One region of the Sediminibacillus sp. JSM 1682029 genome, then DNA from elsewhere that is predicted to be linked to it. Evidence: riboswitches for the same ligand, from Rfam matches in the RefSeq annotation. Region 1 holds a riboswitch; the other holds the start of a gene.

Evidence for each region. Region 1 has a riboswitch for lysine ahead of ABVF09_RS12940 (Na+/H+ antiporter NhaC family protein). Riboswitches for the same ligand answer to the same signal wherever they lie in the genome.
Region 2: it holds a riboswitch for lysine, as region 1 does, so the genes downstream of both, dapA (4-hydroxy-tetrahydrodipicolinate synthase) here and ABVF09_RS12940 (Na+/H+ antiporter NhaC family protein) in region 1, are expected to answer to the same signal.

Annotation. Positions count from the first base shown of each region.
Region 1 is NZ_JBEWYY010000007.1:78,308-85,619, reverse strand. It holds gene ABVF09_RS12965 (sulfite exporter TauE/SafE family protein) at 1-28, shown strand, start outside; gene ABVF09_RS12960 (bifunctional metallophosphatase/5'-nucleotidase) at 40-1,440, shown strand; gene ABVF09_RS12955 (YunC family protein) at 1,493-1,816, shown strand; gene ABVF09_RS12950 (HD-GYP domain-containing protein) at 1,943-3,043, shown strand; gene yunB (sporulation protein YunB) at 3,105-3,890, shown strand; lysine riboswitch at 3,945-4,123, shown strand; gene ABVF09_RS12940 (Na+/H+ antiporter NhaC family protein) at 4,397-5,956, shown strand; gene ABVF09_RS12935 (sodium-dependent transporter) at 6,378-7,312, shown strand, end outside.
Region 2 is NZ_JBEWYY010000005.1:167,563-174,874, reverse strand. It holds gene ABVF09_RS10545 (ATP-binding protein) at 1-546, opposite strand, end outside; gene ABVF09_RS10540 (CvfB family protein) at 993-1,841, opposite strand; gene ABVF09_RS10535 (BH0509 family protein) at 2,103-2,249, shown strand; gene ABVF09_RS10530 (YaiI/YqxD family protein) at 2,373-2,825, shown strand; gene ABVF09_RS10525 (hypothetical protein) at 2,958-3,254, shown strand; lysine riboswitch at 3,356-3,538, shown strand; gene dapA (4-hydroxy-tetrahydrodipicolinate synthase) at 3,706-4,599, shown strand; gene ABVF09_RS10515 (UDP-N-acetylmuramoyl-L-alanyl-D-glutamate--2,6-diaminopimelate ligase) at 4,624-6,171, opposite strand; gene ABVF09_RS10510 (DUF4879 domain-containing protein) at 6,548-7,168, shown strand; gene ABVF09_RS10505 (hypothetical protein) at 7,192-7,312, shown strand, end outside.

The DNA.
Region 1 (7,312 bases):
TCGATTAATTTTACAAGGTATTGGATAGGAGACTTTAAGATGGAAGAGAAGATTTTCCTTTATTATACAAATGACTTACACAGTCACTTTGAGAACTTGCCGCAAATCATTGGTCACTTCAATGAGGAAAAAGAAGCGAGAGAACGTAACGGCCAGTCATACTGGATGATTGATATCGGCGATCATGTCGATCGCTCCCATCCAATCGCAGAAGCAATGAAGGGAAAAGCCAATGTGCAGTTATTGAACGATGCAGGTTATCAGTTCGCCACCTTGGGAAACAACGAAGGGATCACGCTCGATCATGATGATTTATTCCATCTATATGATCAGGCCGACTTTCAATTATTGTGTGCAAATCTTATCAGTCTGGATGGACTGCAGCCGGACTGGTTGAAGCCAATCTCCTATGTCACTACGGAAACGGGCGTACGGATCGGCTTTATTGGACTGACTGCACCGTTCAATGATTTCTATCATTTACTGGGATGGAGTGTCGCCAATCCTTTTTCCGTCATCGAAGAGTATCTTCCTCAGCTGGAAAAACAAGCAGACATCATTGTGCTCCTTTCCCATCTGGGTATCACTGATGATGAGGAAATAGCCAGGCGATACCCGCAAATCGATGTCATTATCGGAGGACATACTCATCACCTATTCCGTGATGGAGAGTATATAAATGAAACATTGCTTACTGCGGCAGGTAAACATGGTAAGTATGTAGGAGAAGTGATTTTGACGTGGAATCATGTACAGCGGAAACTGATTCGAAAAGAAGCTTACGCGAGCAGTACAGAATATTTTCCAAAGGATGAAGAGACGGAGCAAAAACTGATGGCATATCAAGATCAGGCGAATGACTTACTCGGGGAAACAGTGACGACTTTGGAGAAACCACTGGAATTTGGCTGGTTCAAAGAAACCTTTATCATGAAACAGCTAGTCGAGACGTTGAAGGAGTGGACGGGGGCAGACTGTGCCATGTTGAATGCCGGACTTCTGCTGGATAGATTTGAGCAAGGGGATGTGACCTACGGGGATATTCACCGGATTTGCCCTCATCCAATCAATCCTTGTCTCGTCACGTTGCAAGGAGATGAATTGCTGGAAGTCATAAGGGCTTCTTTCACCAAGCAGTTTACGGAATTGAAATTGCAAGGTTTCGGTTTTCGCGGTGAAATAATCGGCCGAATGGTCTTTGGCGGTGCAATCGTGAAAACGAGCAAGCTGGCAGATGGCCAAGAACGGGTCGATTATGTAGAAGTAAACGGCAAGCCTCTGGATGTGGATGAACAGTACAAAGTGGCAACCGCCGATACGTTTACCTTCGGACGGTTGCTTCCGGAAATCGCAAGAGCGGAGAACAAGCAGTTTTTCATGCCTGAATTTTTGCGTGACTTATTGGCCGATACGTTAAGGAAAAAAGTAGCTTCTGAATGACACATATGCTCCTGATATCCATATAGTATGGTGAAGGGAGTGTGGCCATCTTATGATTTCCATCAAGCCTGTGTTTATCGAGGATATTCCTTTTACGGCAATCCGCGTGGAATTGCCAAAGACCAATCTGTTGATTGTTTCGAATGATACCGGGTATATTATGTGCGGCGCTCTTGACGTCGACTTGTTAAGCGAGAAGCTGGCAGAACGAAAAGTGATAGCTGCCCGGGCTGTAGGGGTCAAAACAATTGAACAATTGCTTGAAGCTCCACTGGAGAAAGTGACGAATGCTTCCAGGGAAAAAGGCTGGCAGGAAGGAATGACAGGAAAAGAAGCTCTGTTGAAAATCGCAGAGCTGGATGAAAGAAAAAAATAGACAAATTCCTACAAATTTAGTTTGATTTCTCCTATAAATCCTCTATACTCGATATAGAGGATTTTCTTGTTGTCTATACAAGGGAATCAACTGTTTCATTCTAAATGGTGCGGTTAGGAGATAGATATGAGAATTGCAGCAACCAAGTCAATTGAACCCGGAACAAAGCTTGCTAAAGCAGTATATAACGAAAACGGACAAATATTGCTTCAAGAAGATGTCAGTCTTACACAACGGATGTTGAAAAGACTGCTGAAATATAACATTACATACGTACACATAAAAGATTCGTTGACGGAGGATATCGACATTTCACCTCCGATTCCCGAAAAGCTGCGAATGGAAGCCTATCAAACGATCAAGCATTCTTTTTCAGCTATTCAAAGCCAGGGTCTCGGAGAAAACTCGTTTGTATTCGAGAAAGCGGGCAATGAAATGACGGATATGGTTGGAAGTCTCTTGGATGAGATTCAACATGCGGACCAGGTCATTTCCATCTTGTCGGATGTATTCCTGACCGATAACTATGTGTTTTCCCATTCACTTAATGTGACAATATATTCCCTGGCTTTGGCTACAGAGCTTGGAATGCCGCGTTCGAAAATGGAGGAAATAGGTCTTGGGGCAATGCTTCATGATGTGGGCAAGATGTTCATTCCGCAGGAAATCTTGCAAAAGCAAGGAAAGCTTTCTGACACCGAGTTTGAAATCATTAAAGGGCACACGGATATCGGCTTCGAATTCCTGCGAAATAATCAGAACATCCCATTGCTCGCAGCTCACTGTGCCTTCCAACATCATGAACGATTGAACGGAACGGGATACCCCCGCGGGCTTACGGAAAGTGACATCCATCCGCATGCCAAATTGATCGGCATAGCGGACGTATTCGATGCCATTACCAGCAACAGGGTGTATCGTGAAGCTATGCTTCCACATGAAGGGCTGGAAGTCCTATATGCTGGAGCCGGAGACCTGTTCGATCGAGAACTGGTGGAGGCCTTTCGCCGGACTATCGCAGTTTATCCAACAGGATTGATGGTCGAACTCAGCGATGGAAGAGCCGGAATCGTTGCAAAACAAAACCAACAGCTTTGTGAACGGCCGGTGATCCGTATCCTGGAGGAAGACGGCAACGCAGTAACGGTTCCATATGAGATCGATCTTGCTGAACATTTGAACCTGATGGTAACCTCTTGTTTTGCAGCGGATTTGGCAAAAAGTTAATGCAGTATAAAATTCTAACCTCCTGCTAAAAAGCATATGTTTTTTTGAGGGGGTATTTATTTTGAGAAAAAACAGGAATTTCAAGGGCCGTATGGCACCGCCTCCGTTTCGTCATGTGTTCGTGGTTACAATCGTCTTTTTTACAATATCTTCTTTGGTCAGTATTTTGATAATCAACCGCGGGCTTGAGCCTACGCTTATGGATATTGCGGAAACTAGGGCTCGGCAATATGCCAGAATGGCGATTAATGAAGCAGTGAGCAAAAAAATTGCCGATGATTTGGAATACGATGAATTGATCCAGGAAAAGGTCGATAATGAAGGGAATGCGGTTTCGGTAGGATGGAATTCCGTTGTAACCAATCGTGTGGTACGGAATACCACCAACCGGGTGCAAAATTTTTTAAAGCTGTTGGAAAAAGGACAGGTTCCGGACCCGGGAAGCACGCTTGATGTGGAGCTGGAACCAGAAGAGAAGCCTTCCATCGAATCGGTCAAAGAAGAACCGACATTGATTCAAATCCCAGTCGGCCAAGCGCTGGGAATCCCGTTGTTGGCAAATTTGGGGCCTGAAATCCCTGTCAATATAGAAGTGATTGGCGATGTTCAGTCGGAACCAGTGATGGAACGTGAAGAACTGGGGATCAATAATGTATATTTCGCTCTGTATGTAGAAATGGAAGTCAGTCTGCGAGTGGTTGTTCCGTTCCAAACCAAAACGACACAAATCAGTTCGAAGATAAAAATCGATGATCGGGTGGTCAGCTTCGATGTTCCATATTATTATAACGGAAATGGCGGCGGAGAATCGCCGCAGCTCTCGATTCCGATGGAACCCTTGCAATAGCAGCCAGCCACTGGTACAATATACGAGGAATTGAATAGCGAGACCTTATCAGATCGGTGAGGTAGAGGTGCAGACAGGATGAGTATCCTTTTGGAGGATGATAACTGGGAAGAATGGTGAAAGGCCTGTTTGCCGAAGTATGAGGGAGTGTCAACCCCTTATTGCTGGTATTATCTCGAACAGGGATAGTACTGTCATGTCTGGAAAGAATAGCATGAAGGGCTACTGATCGAAATGGAGGATAACAGAATTGCTTATAGAAGCAGTGATAGGTTATTTTCTATCACTGCTTCTTTCTGTTTAAAGACACATTTCTTGTTGGCGAATTTATCATAATCCGCAAGTCGAAGGGGGGCAGGCTGCACCCGGCTTTTTCCTTTCGGACAACCCGATCGGCCGGATGCCCTCTGACTTACCGTGCGTGAGACCAGACAGGTTTTCCTCATTTTTTTCTTCAGCATGTCAATCCATTCATTTCCATAACCAAACAGTAATGGAGGTACAACATGGAAGGAACAATTTATTCATTGATTCCTGCCCTGCTGATGCTTGTGCTTGTACTGGCCACAAGAAAAGTATTGTTGTCATTAGGGGCAGGTGTATTGATCGGAGCTTTCATGCTTCATGATTTTTCGATTTCGCAAACTGCCGGAGAAATCTGGCTTGTTTTCCGAAACATCTTTTACGCGGATGGCGCGTTAAACACCGGGAACTTATATTTATTGATATTCTTGCTATTGTTAGGAATTGTCACAGCTTTTTTGACCGCTTCAGGTGGAAGCAGGGCTTTCGGTGAATGGGCGATCCGTAAAATAAAAACAAGAAAAGGGGCTCAGTTGATGCCTGCTGTATTGGGGGTCATCATTTTTATCGATGATTACTTCAACAGTCTGGCTGTAGGTCAAATCGCTCGTCCGTTGACGGACCGTCATCATATTTCCCGTGCGAAGCTCGCTTATTTTATCGATTCGACTTCTGCTCCGATAACGGTAATCTCGCCGATATCAAGTTGGGGAGCTTATATTATCGGTACATTAGGCAGTATATTGGCAGCCAATGAAATAACCGACTATGGGCCACTGCAAGCGTTTGTCGCAATGATTCCATTGAATATGTACGCTTTTGCGGCCCTTTTGCTGGTGTTTTTGACGGCTTTGTTGAAGGTGGATATCGGTTTGATGAAAACCCATGAAAACCGGGCCATGGAAACCGGAGAACTGACGGACCCGGAGCGGGGAGAGATTGCAGGCGACTTGGAACAAAGCTTTGCAGCCAATGAAAGCGGAAGAATCTACCACCTCATCATACCGATTCTTTTATTGATCGCCGGTACAGTCGCATTCATGATCGGAACCGGCATGGACAACACGGATGGTCCGGCAGATGTGTTGGACGTATTCGCCAATACGGACGTCAACCTGTCTCTGTTTTGGGGAGGGCTTATAGCGGCTCTAGGTGCAGCAATCCTATACAGTGTGCAGGACTCATCGAAAACGAAAATTGGCAAAGTATTCCTGGAGGGAATCAAAGCGATGCTTCCTGCCATCTACATTTTAGTTTTGGCATGGATGATCGGTTCGATCATAGATAGTCTGGCGACTGGCGAGTACTTGGCAAACCTCGTGCAGCAAACCTCTTTGAATTCAGCATTCCTGCCATTTTTGATTTTCATTGTAGCTGGCTTCATGGCATTGGCTACAGGAACATCCTGGGGAACCTTTGGCATCATGCTGCCGATCGCAGCAGAAATTGCGGCACTTACAGATGGGCAACTTGTCCTTCCGGCTATGGCTGCAGTGTTGGCCGGGTCTGTGTTCGGCGACCATTGTTCACCGATTTCCGATACATCGATTCTCTCTTCTACCGGTGCAGGCTCCAACCATATTGATCATGTCCTGACCCAGTTGCCTTATGCATTCATCGCGGCAACAGCATCAGTTATCGGATATTTGATTCTTGGGATAACAGGCCAGACCTGGATTGCATTATTGCTTACTTTGGTGCTTATCATGATTACAGCAATCCTGATACACAAAGCAAACGGAAAAAGCAGTCAACACAAGTGAATGAGCAAAGAAGTTGAAATAAAAAAAGCATAGAACCAAAATCAAAACCGAACGGTGTAATCGTTCGGTTTTGCTGTGCATTCACTGTAAGAATACAAACCGATTTAACCTTCTCTTGTGAACTGTGCACTATCCGGCAAGGCATTTTGCTTTCTGCAGTGCAAGGTTCATCACGCTTTCCAGCTGAGCTTGCACACCTTGCTACCGTCGATTGGCTGTCTTCGGTAATAGAAATATCATACCTTTTCTTACTTGTCATATTCTTACAGGAAAAAGGGCCCAGAACCTTTCTCCTAAATCTTCCTTTGACATTCTGGTTTTGTCTACTATATAATACAATCATAAATATCAGAAAAAAATAAAAATTTAAAACATTCGTTACACATAGAGGATGTTTTAAAAAAACAGGGGAGGTACAAACATGGAAAATCGATCACAATGGGGAACACGATTAGGTTTTCTGCTGGCAGCGATGGGATCTGCAATTGGTTTGGGAAATATTTGGCGATTCCCGGCTACAGCATACGAAAACGGAGGGGGCGCATTTTTTCTTCCATATTTATTTGCACTGTTGACTGCCGGAATTCCGCTATTGATTTTGGAATACACCATCGGCCATAAATTTCGGGGTTCTGCTCCGCGTTCTTATGGGAAAATCAGTAAAGGGATGGAATGGATTGGCTGGTGGCAGGTAGCTGTATCGTTTGTCATTTCTACTTATTACCCGGTTATCATTGCTTGGGCAATTATGTATGCTTATTTTTCTTTCGGGCAACAATGGGGTGGAGATGCTACAGCATTTTTTGTCGGAGACTACCTGCAATTAGGCGATCCAGGAAGCTTCGGAGCGATGGTGCCGAGCGTATTGCTGCCATTGATTGCCGTGTGGGCTGTCGCTTTATTTTTCTTGGGCCGAGGGGTCAAAAAAGGGATAGAGGTAGCAAACAAGATTTTCATTCCCACGTTGGCGGTCATTTTTGTGATCATTGTTATCAGAGCAGTGACACTAGACGGGGCGATGGAAGGGTTGGATGCTTTCTTCAAACCGAACTGGTCGGCAATTGCCGATGGGCAGGTATGGGTTGCAGCCTATGGCCAAATATTCTTTAGTTTGTCGATCGCTTTTGCAATCATGATTACGTATGCTTCTTATTTACCGAAAAAGTCTGATATTACCAACAATGCATTTATCACCGGTTTCGCCAATTCATCTTTCGAGCTATTGGCTGGTATCGGAGTATTTGCCGCATTAGGCTTTATGGCAGTCCAGTCCGGTCAGGAAGTATCGGAGGTAGTGACTGGCGGAGTCGGCCTTGCGTTTATGGTTTTTCCGGAAATCATCAGCCAGATGCCGGG
Region 2 (7,312 bases), on a different contig from region 1:
TTCAATGGTATCCACAGCAGAAGACAATAATCCTAAGTGAAATTGATTAGCATAGTCCACCAAGGTCATAATCGAAACAGTACCTGCCAGCTGATTACTGTCTGAGTATGAAAAAGGAGCAGAGTAGCATGCGACTCCCGCAAGACATTCATGAAAATGATCATTTCCTATGAGACCGATCGGTTCTCCATGTTTTAAAGCAAGTGATACAGAATTAGTCCCTACATCCGTTTCACTAAAACGGACTCCTATTGTAATTCCTAAAGAATCGACCATTTGCTTGATGCCTGTATCACCAAAAATCTCCAGTACATAGCCCTCGGCGTCAGTTGTGACAATAAGAGTCGGCACCCCGTCCATATATTCAATAAGCTTTTTCATGAATTCCTTTACAATAGTTAACACTTTTGCATATGTAAGCTGCTTTTGCTGCAATTGCTCTCTTGTAAGTCCTACTTTCAAAAAAGGGATTTCTTCAGGAGACATCCCGTATATGTTTGCACAGGCTTCTTTCGAGTCCTGTATATATTGAGTAAAATCTTTCACAATAATCCTCCTTTAAACCCTGAACAAAGCCATTTACTACTTTGACGAATTCCATTAATCTTTTTCCATGATAAGTGGTTATGGAGGAAATGGCTATCATTTTTCAACATTTTATTGGTGATCAAGCAATTTCAAGTTCCTATTTGCTTAGTTGAAGGACCACTGTGTAAAAAGATTTGCATCTTTTCCTGTCACACAGATTGTTTAGCGGCGAGCGACTAGTCCACCTTCTTTCGACAGCATGTAACTGAATTCCTTATACTTTTTCATAATACCATATTTATACATTTGGCGAACGCTATCTTTTCTTGACATGTACGATGCACAGGATGATTGCGAACAAATCGAACAAACAGCCTTTTATCGAGCCGAGCGCAAGCTTTTTCTCTGTCAAAAAAAACAGGCACAATTCGATTTGTGCCTGTTTCTGGGAATAGAACATATCACTATTTCAAATATGTTTTACCATCTTGTTGGTATACTTTATTCTCTTTTATCAGGTTCCCGAGTGCCCTTTTGAACGCTGACTTGCTTATGTGGAAGGTTTCCCTGATTGCCTCGGCGTCGCTTTTATCTCCGAATTCCATTGCCCCTCCCCTTTTTTCCAAATATTCCAAAATGGATTCGGCATCATCTTTCATACCTTCTTGCTTAAGCGGCAACAATGTTACATTTATAGTGCCGTCATCCTTCACGTCGATAATGCGACCGGTTACTGTCTCTCCTATCCTGGGCTCTTTTTTTCGTTCATGGGGATGGATAAATCCTCTGTATCCTTCTTCAGATAGAATAAAGGAACCCGCTTTTGTAGAGCGATACACGCGTCCGGTAATACGGTGCTGTAAGAAATCAGGCGAAGCAGGTACCAAGTCTGCCATTACATCCGCTTCATTGATTGGTTTTGCCAGTAACCGTCCTTTTTTATCGAAATCTAGGCTGACAAACAAATAATCCCCGCTAATAGGCCAGACTTTCTTTAATAAAGGCAGGTCATCACTGGAGACAAGGATTTCTTTTGGAATCCCTATATCCACGAAAACACCAAGATTCTCTACAACCTCAACTACTTTCGCCCAGCCATAAGAGTCTAGACTGGCCTCGGGAATAGTCTCGGTTGCAAGAAGTTTCCCTTTTCTATCCTGGTAAACAAACACCTTTCTTTCTTTCCCTGGTTGCAGATCGGTATTTATTTCCGGAAGCAATAAGGTTTCTGTTCCTATACTAACTAAAAATCCGTCTGTCACGGAATTTGTGATTTTTGCTCGTTGGATGGTTCCTGGTTGAAGCTCGCTCATTTTGTAACCTCTTTCTTTTATGGAGAATTTTTGCTACCTATCATTATAACCGAGCCCTAAGGAAATAAAAATGAAAAGGGCACATTCCAGCTTTTTTTACTCATGATAAAGTCATTTGTCCTCAAGTATATCAACTATATATTGCTTCAAATCAATATATCTAAATTTGATATTGTTTTTATCTCGAATTGAGATATATAATCAAAGTAACAAGAGAAGAAAACGCTTTATCATCCAACCTAATCCTAAGGGGGATTTGTCATGAGCCAACCAGTGAGAGAAAATCTGATGGAACAATTATGCGACTTGACGACCTTGAACAAAGATGATGTATTGAAAATGACCGATGAAGAAGTCGAATATTATCATTGGCTCTATCTTGAAGAATCGGTTTACGACCTTATGTAACGATAAATAGATGCGATTGTATTCCTCGCAGCCTGCGTTCAACCGCGGGCTGCTTTTTGGTTGTGTGAATTTTTGGTATCATTGGCTCAGTGGATGGAAAGTCAAAGTCTAAGAGGTGCTTTAATGAAAATATTAGTAGACGCAGATGCTTGCCCCGTAAAAGAAATCACGATAAATATTGCAGAAAAATATGGCATTCCTGTAATTCTTGTGAAAAGCTTTTCCCATTTTTCCGCACAAGATGAGTTAAGCAAAGCGGAAAACATTTACGTGGATACAGGTGCGGATTCGGTGGACTATCGTATCATGCAGATTGCCAATGAAAAAGACATCATTATCACACAAGATTATGGCTTGGCATCCCTCGCTTTGGGTAAAGTTTGCATTGTCCTTCATCATAAAGGATTTGCTTATCACCCAACAACGATAGATGAAATGCTCCTCATGCGACACGCCAATGCCAAAGCGCGAAGAAGCGGTAAACGGACAAAAGGACCAAAACCGCTAACAGTAGAAGATAAGGAAAAGTATCAAGTTTTACTTGACAGAGTTTTAAGCGAACGAACTATCCCCTAGTGCTCCTTTCCCTCTTTTCCTTTCGCCAAAATAGGTGTTTATCCATTTCACTTTCCGCTCTCAACCATATGCTGAATATGTAAAGGAGTAGACGAATTGCTCACGAACAATTGCGGAGAGGAGTAGAATATAATGGAACCTCATCATGTGCCTGTCCACCAATATAACGATCCAACCTTTTATCGTTACCCAGTCGAAGGGAATGAAATGGAGAGAAACTTCTTCTTCGGTCCGCTGGGAGCAGGATTGGTTGGATTCGGGCTGGGATATTTAGGCGGTGAACTTTTCGGAAATCCTGCAATCGGTTATCCTCGTCCGGGACCATATGGTTATCCCGGCGGGCCGTATTATGGCGGATATGGCTATCCGGGTGGCGGACGTCCCCCATTCTATGGAAGACCTCCTTATTATGGATATCCACGCCCTTAATCAAAAAAGTTCTTTCATGTGAATTTGGAGCATTGCAAACCTGATAAAACTTTGCTATATTTTAGATACAATTTTTATATGCTTTACTTCAAATTTTTTGGAGTGAGGATAGAGGTGCAAAAACCAATAGTACGCTGCCGTAAGATGATGAGGTCTGAAGAGGGCAGCCGAAAGGGGGATTTGCCGAAGTGGACGGAAACTCATCGTTTCGATTCGCTGGTTCTGTATTCAATAAATACAGGGCTGTCATATAACCTATTGTTATATGGAGGGCTATCTCACGCATCAGAACGATGTCATAGTGATGCAGCAGCGATGCCCTCGTTGCTGTTTTTTTGTGTGATACATGTTGATTATCATTCAAAACCGCGCTTTGCTCTCGTGGGATAGCCTCTATTCACCAGAAGGCTTCAAGCCTTCCTTTTAAAATCATGAATAGAGGTGCAGAAAAATGGATTTTGGGCGAATTTTAACAGCAATGGTTACTCCTTTTGATCAGAACGGTGACATTGATTATCAAAAGACTGAAAAACTGATCAACTATTTAATTGCCAATGGTACCGAAGGATTGGTTGTTGCAGGTACTACAGGTGAGTCCCCAACATTGACGAAAGAAGAAAAATTGAATTTGCTGCGATTTACAGTGCAAACAGTGAACAACCGAGTGCCTGTCATTGCGGGAACAGGGTCAAATAACACCCGTGATTCCATCGATTTTACTCGGGCTGCCGAAGCTGTCGGTGTCGATGCGACTATGTTGGTGACTCCTTATTACAACAAACCGAACCAGGAAGGAATGTATCAGCATTTTCGCTCTATAGCAAGGGCGGTGAAAAAGCCTATCATGCTATACAATATTCCTGGAAGAAGTGCAGCAGGCATGATACCGGAAACGGTCATTCAACTATCGAAGGAAGAAAATATTGTCGCTATTAAAGAAGCTGGCGGCAACTTAGATGACATGACGGCCATCATCAGTGGAACGGATGAAAACTTTCATTTATATAGTGGAGATGACGGACTTTCTCTGCCTGTTTTGGCTATAGGCGGAAATGGAGTAGTTTCTGTTGCATCTCACATAATCGGCAATGAAATGAAAGAAATGGCCGATAGCTTTTTCAACGGTGATCACCGAAGAGCAGCCCTGCTTCATCAAAGCCTGCTGCCATTGATGAAAACCTTATTCATGGCTCCAAGCCCTGCGCCAGTTAAAGCAGCTTTGTCTTATATGGGCATTGACACAGGTCCTGTACGTCTGCCGATGGTTCCGCTCGAAGCGGACGAAAAGCAATTATTATACCGGCAGCTTCAATATTATATCGATGACCAGGCTGCCAATGCTTAAATAAGCCTAATAAAAACCCTCCTGTTACGAGAAATTAACAGGGGGTTTTTTTGCTGTAGACCCTATGGCCCGTTTAGTTATCGCAGTTGATTTAGAGAAGTATTGCTTGATAATGTTTTCATCCGAGTGAGGAATGGCTTCTCCTCTAATCATCTGGCATCCATTGATACATCCTCCGGTTAAAATGATTAAATCCCCTTCTTCAGCGAGATTTAGCGCAGCGATAATTCCTTCTTCTCTTGAATAGGTATAGGTAATATGTGTTTGCTCTGTTTCTGAGAATCCAGACAGTACGTTTGCAACAATTTCTTCTGGTTCTTTATAGCCGGGATGATCAACGGATATGACATACTTATCGGCTTGTCCATCCGCCGCTTCTCCCATTTTCGGCATTTTATCTTCATCCCGGATACCCACTCCCGTCACCATTAAAATGAATCTGCGGAAGGCGAGTTTCTTTACTTCATTCACCAGGTTGCGGAGTGCTTCCGGGGTATGAGCGTAATCCAGCAATATGGTAGCTTGGATTGGCGTTTCGACTAGCTGAAACCTCCCTTTCGGCCCATTTATGGTTGGCATGGCCTCCAGGATTTTTTGGTAAGGTACACCTACGTGGACAGCAGTACAAACAGCAGCCAATAAATTGGAGATGTTATACCCGCCGATCAACGGAGTTTGGACAAGGGAAGACTTGCCATTGATGGTAAGCAGAAAAGTTGATCCCTCCTTTTTTGTACTGATATTGCAAGCAAAAACATCGGCGTCTGGATGTCCGTTTATGCTATATGTCAGCAATGGACCTTGGTACATATCGAGGATGTCATCTGCCATACCCTTATCGTCCAGGTTTACGACAGCTTTTTCTGCTTGTTTAAATAATTTTAGTTTCGCCTTTTTATAATTTTCGAAGGTTTTATGGAATTCCAAATGTTCACTGGATATATTGGTATGGACCCCTATCTGGAACATCATGCCCTCTACCCTTTTTTGTTCGATCGCTATAGAAGTCACTTCCATCACCACTGCCTTTTCATTCCTTCGAAGGAATTGATGGAAAATATAGTGGAGTTCCGGTGATTCCGGCGTCGTAGGTGTGGTGGTTTCGATAGGCAGTGGGCCTGAAGCAGACATCGTGCCGATTGTACCGATAGAACCTGTTGGTATTCCGACTTGATTAAGCAAGGAATGGATATAAGCGACTACTGTAGTCTTACCGTTGGTGCCTGTAACGCCAATCGTCGTAAGCTGTTTGTAGGCATGCTGATAAAATAATATAGAAAAATGAGCGAGTGCTGCCCTGGAATCTTTCACCACTACAAAGGTTCTATCCGGATGAATTGCTGCGAGCTGTGACAATATTGATTCATTACTGCCGACGATGGCCGAAGCCCCATTTTCAACCGCCTCTTCTATATAGACATGCCCATCCTGCTGTTCCCCTTGCATACAGAAAAATGCTGCATCTTTTTCAACCTTCCGGGAATCATAGCGCAGGGAGTTGATTTCAACCAATAACGGACCATGAATCCTTTTCACGTTTGTCATTTTCTCGATGCCGAGGTTAATCTCCATGTTTCACAACCCTTATTAGTGAATACAATTTATTTGCTTCTTACGATTCCCGATAATAAGACTGATTACTCTTTTGTTTTTGAAGAAATATCCTAACTTATATACCTATAGAATAGTACCCTTTTCCCCTCTTCCAGACATTACATCTTTTCACTATAGCAGGCTGACTATTTCATTCGTCTTTCCTTTTCATGCTACCTTCATAAAAAGATATCGTACCTTAAAAAGCCTTACGCCATTCTCGACCAATTTCCAAATCAACCTGAAATATACAATTTTTTGTAATAAATGCTAAATATAACGAAAGATAAACCGATAGAAGATATGAGTGTCCAATTAAGTCTCTATTTATTAAAAATTCTTAGGAGGCGAAATGATGAGGAAAATGATAAGCATCACTTTGACAGCTTTATTATTTATCCCTTTGTTCATAGGAACTGATACAGCTTCTGCAGCTTCGCGACAGGGTAAAATAATAAATCCCCCATCAGAATTATCAAAAAAAGAATCGTTCAAGCAACATGTACTAGAAAACCTCAAAGACGATTATCCCAATGCACAATTTCTTGATAAAAACTTCAGAGAAGGTGAACGATATCAGAAACAAGAGATGATATTGGGAGGTTCCGATTTTACTATCGCTGCTCCAGCCCCCCCTCTTACCTCACTTGAGGTATATGCGGCTATATCATCTAACTATCCAGAGTATGAATACTTTAGTTCAAACCAATTATCTTCCGTTCAAGATCATGGAGGAGAAGAATTATACATTGTGACTGCCGAACTTGGATACGGTTTCCAAAGAAATGCTGCATTCAATGGAAGTCAATTATCGGAAATAGATAGAGAAAATATTGATTTGGAAGGTGACTCCATTGTAGATGGTTGGTTCATTTGGTGGGATGCAAGCGGTAATGAAAATGGTTTATTCACTTACGAAAATACTTCAACCAATTCACCTTGGAACACTATGTTTGATAGAATGAACATTAAATAATACATTTTGAAAGGCGTTGAAAAATGATTGTAGGTACCGTATCTCCAGCACAAGGATATTCTACGTATTCACAAGCTACAACTAGTAGAAAAAATGAAATAACCAAAACAACTTCTCACGATGATACTTCGGCTAATAACCAGG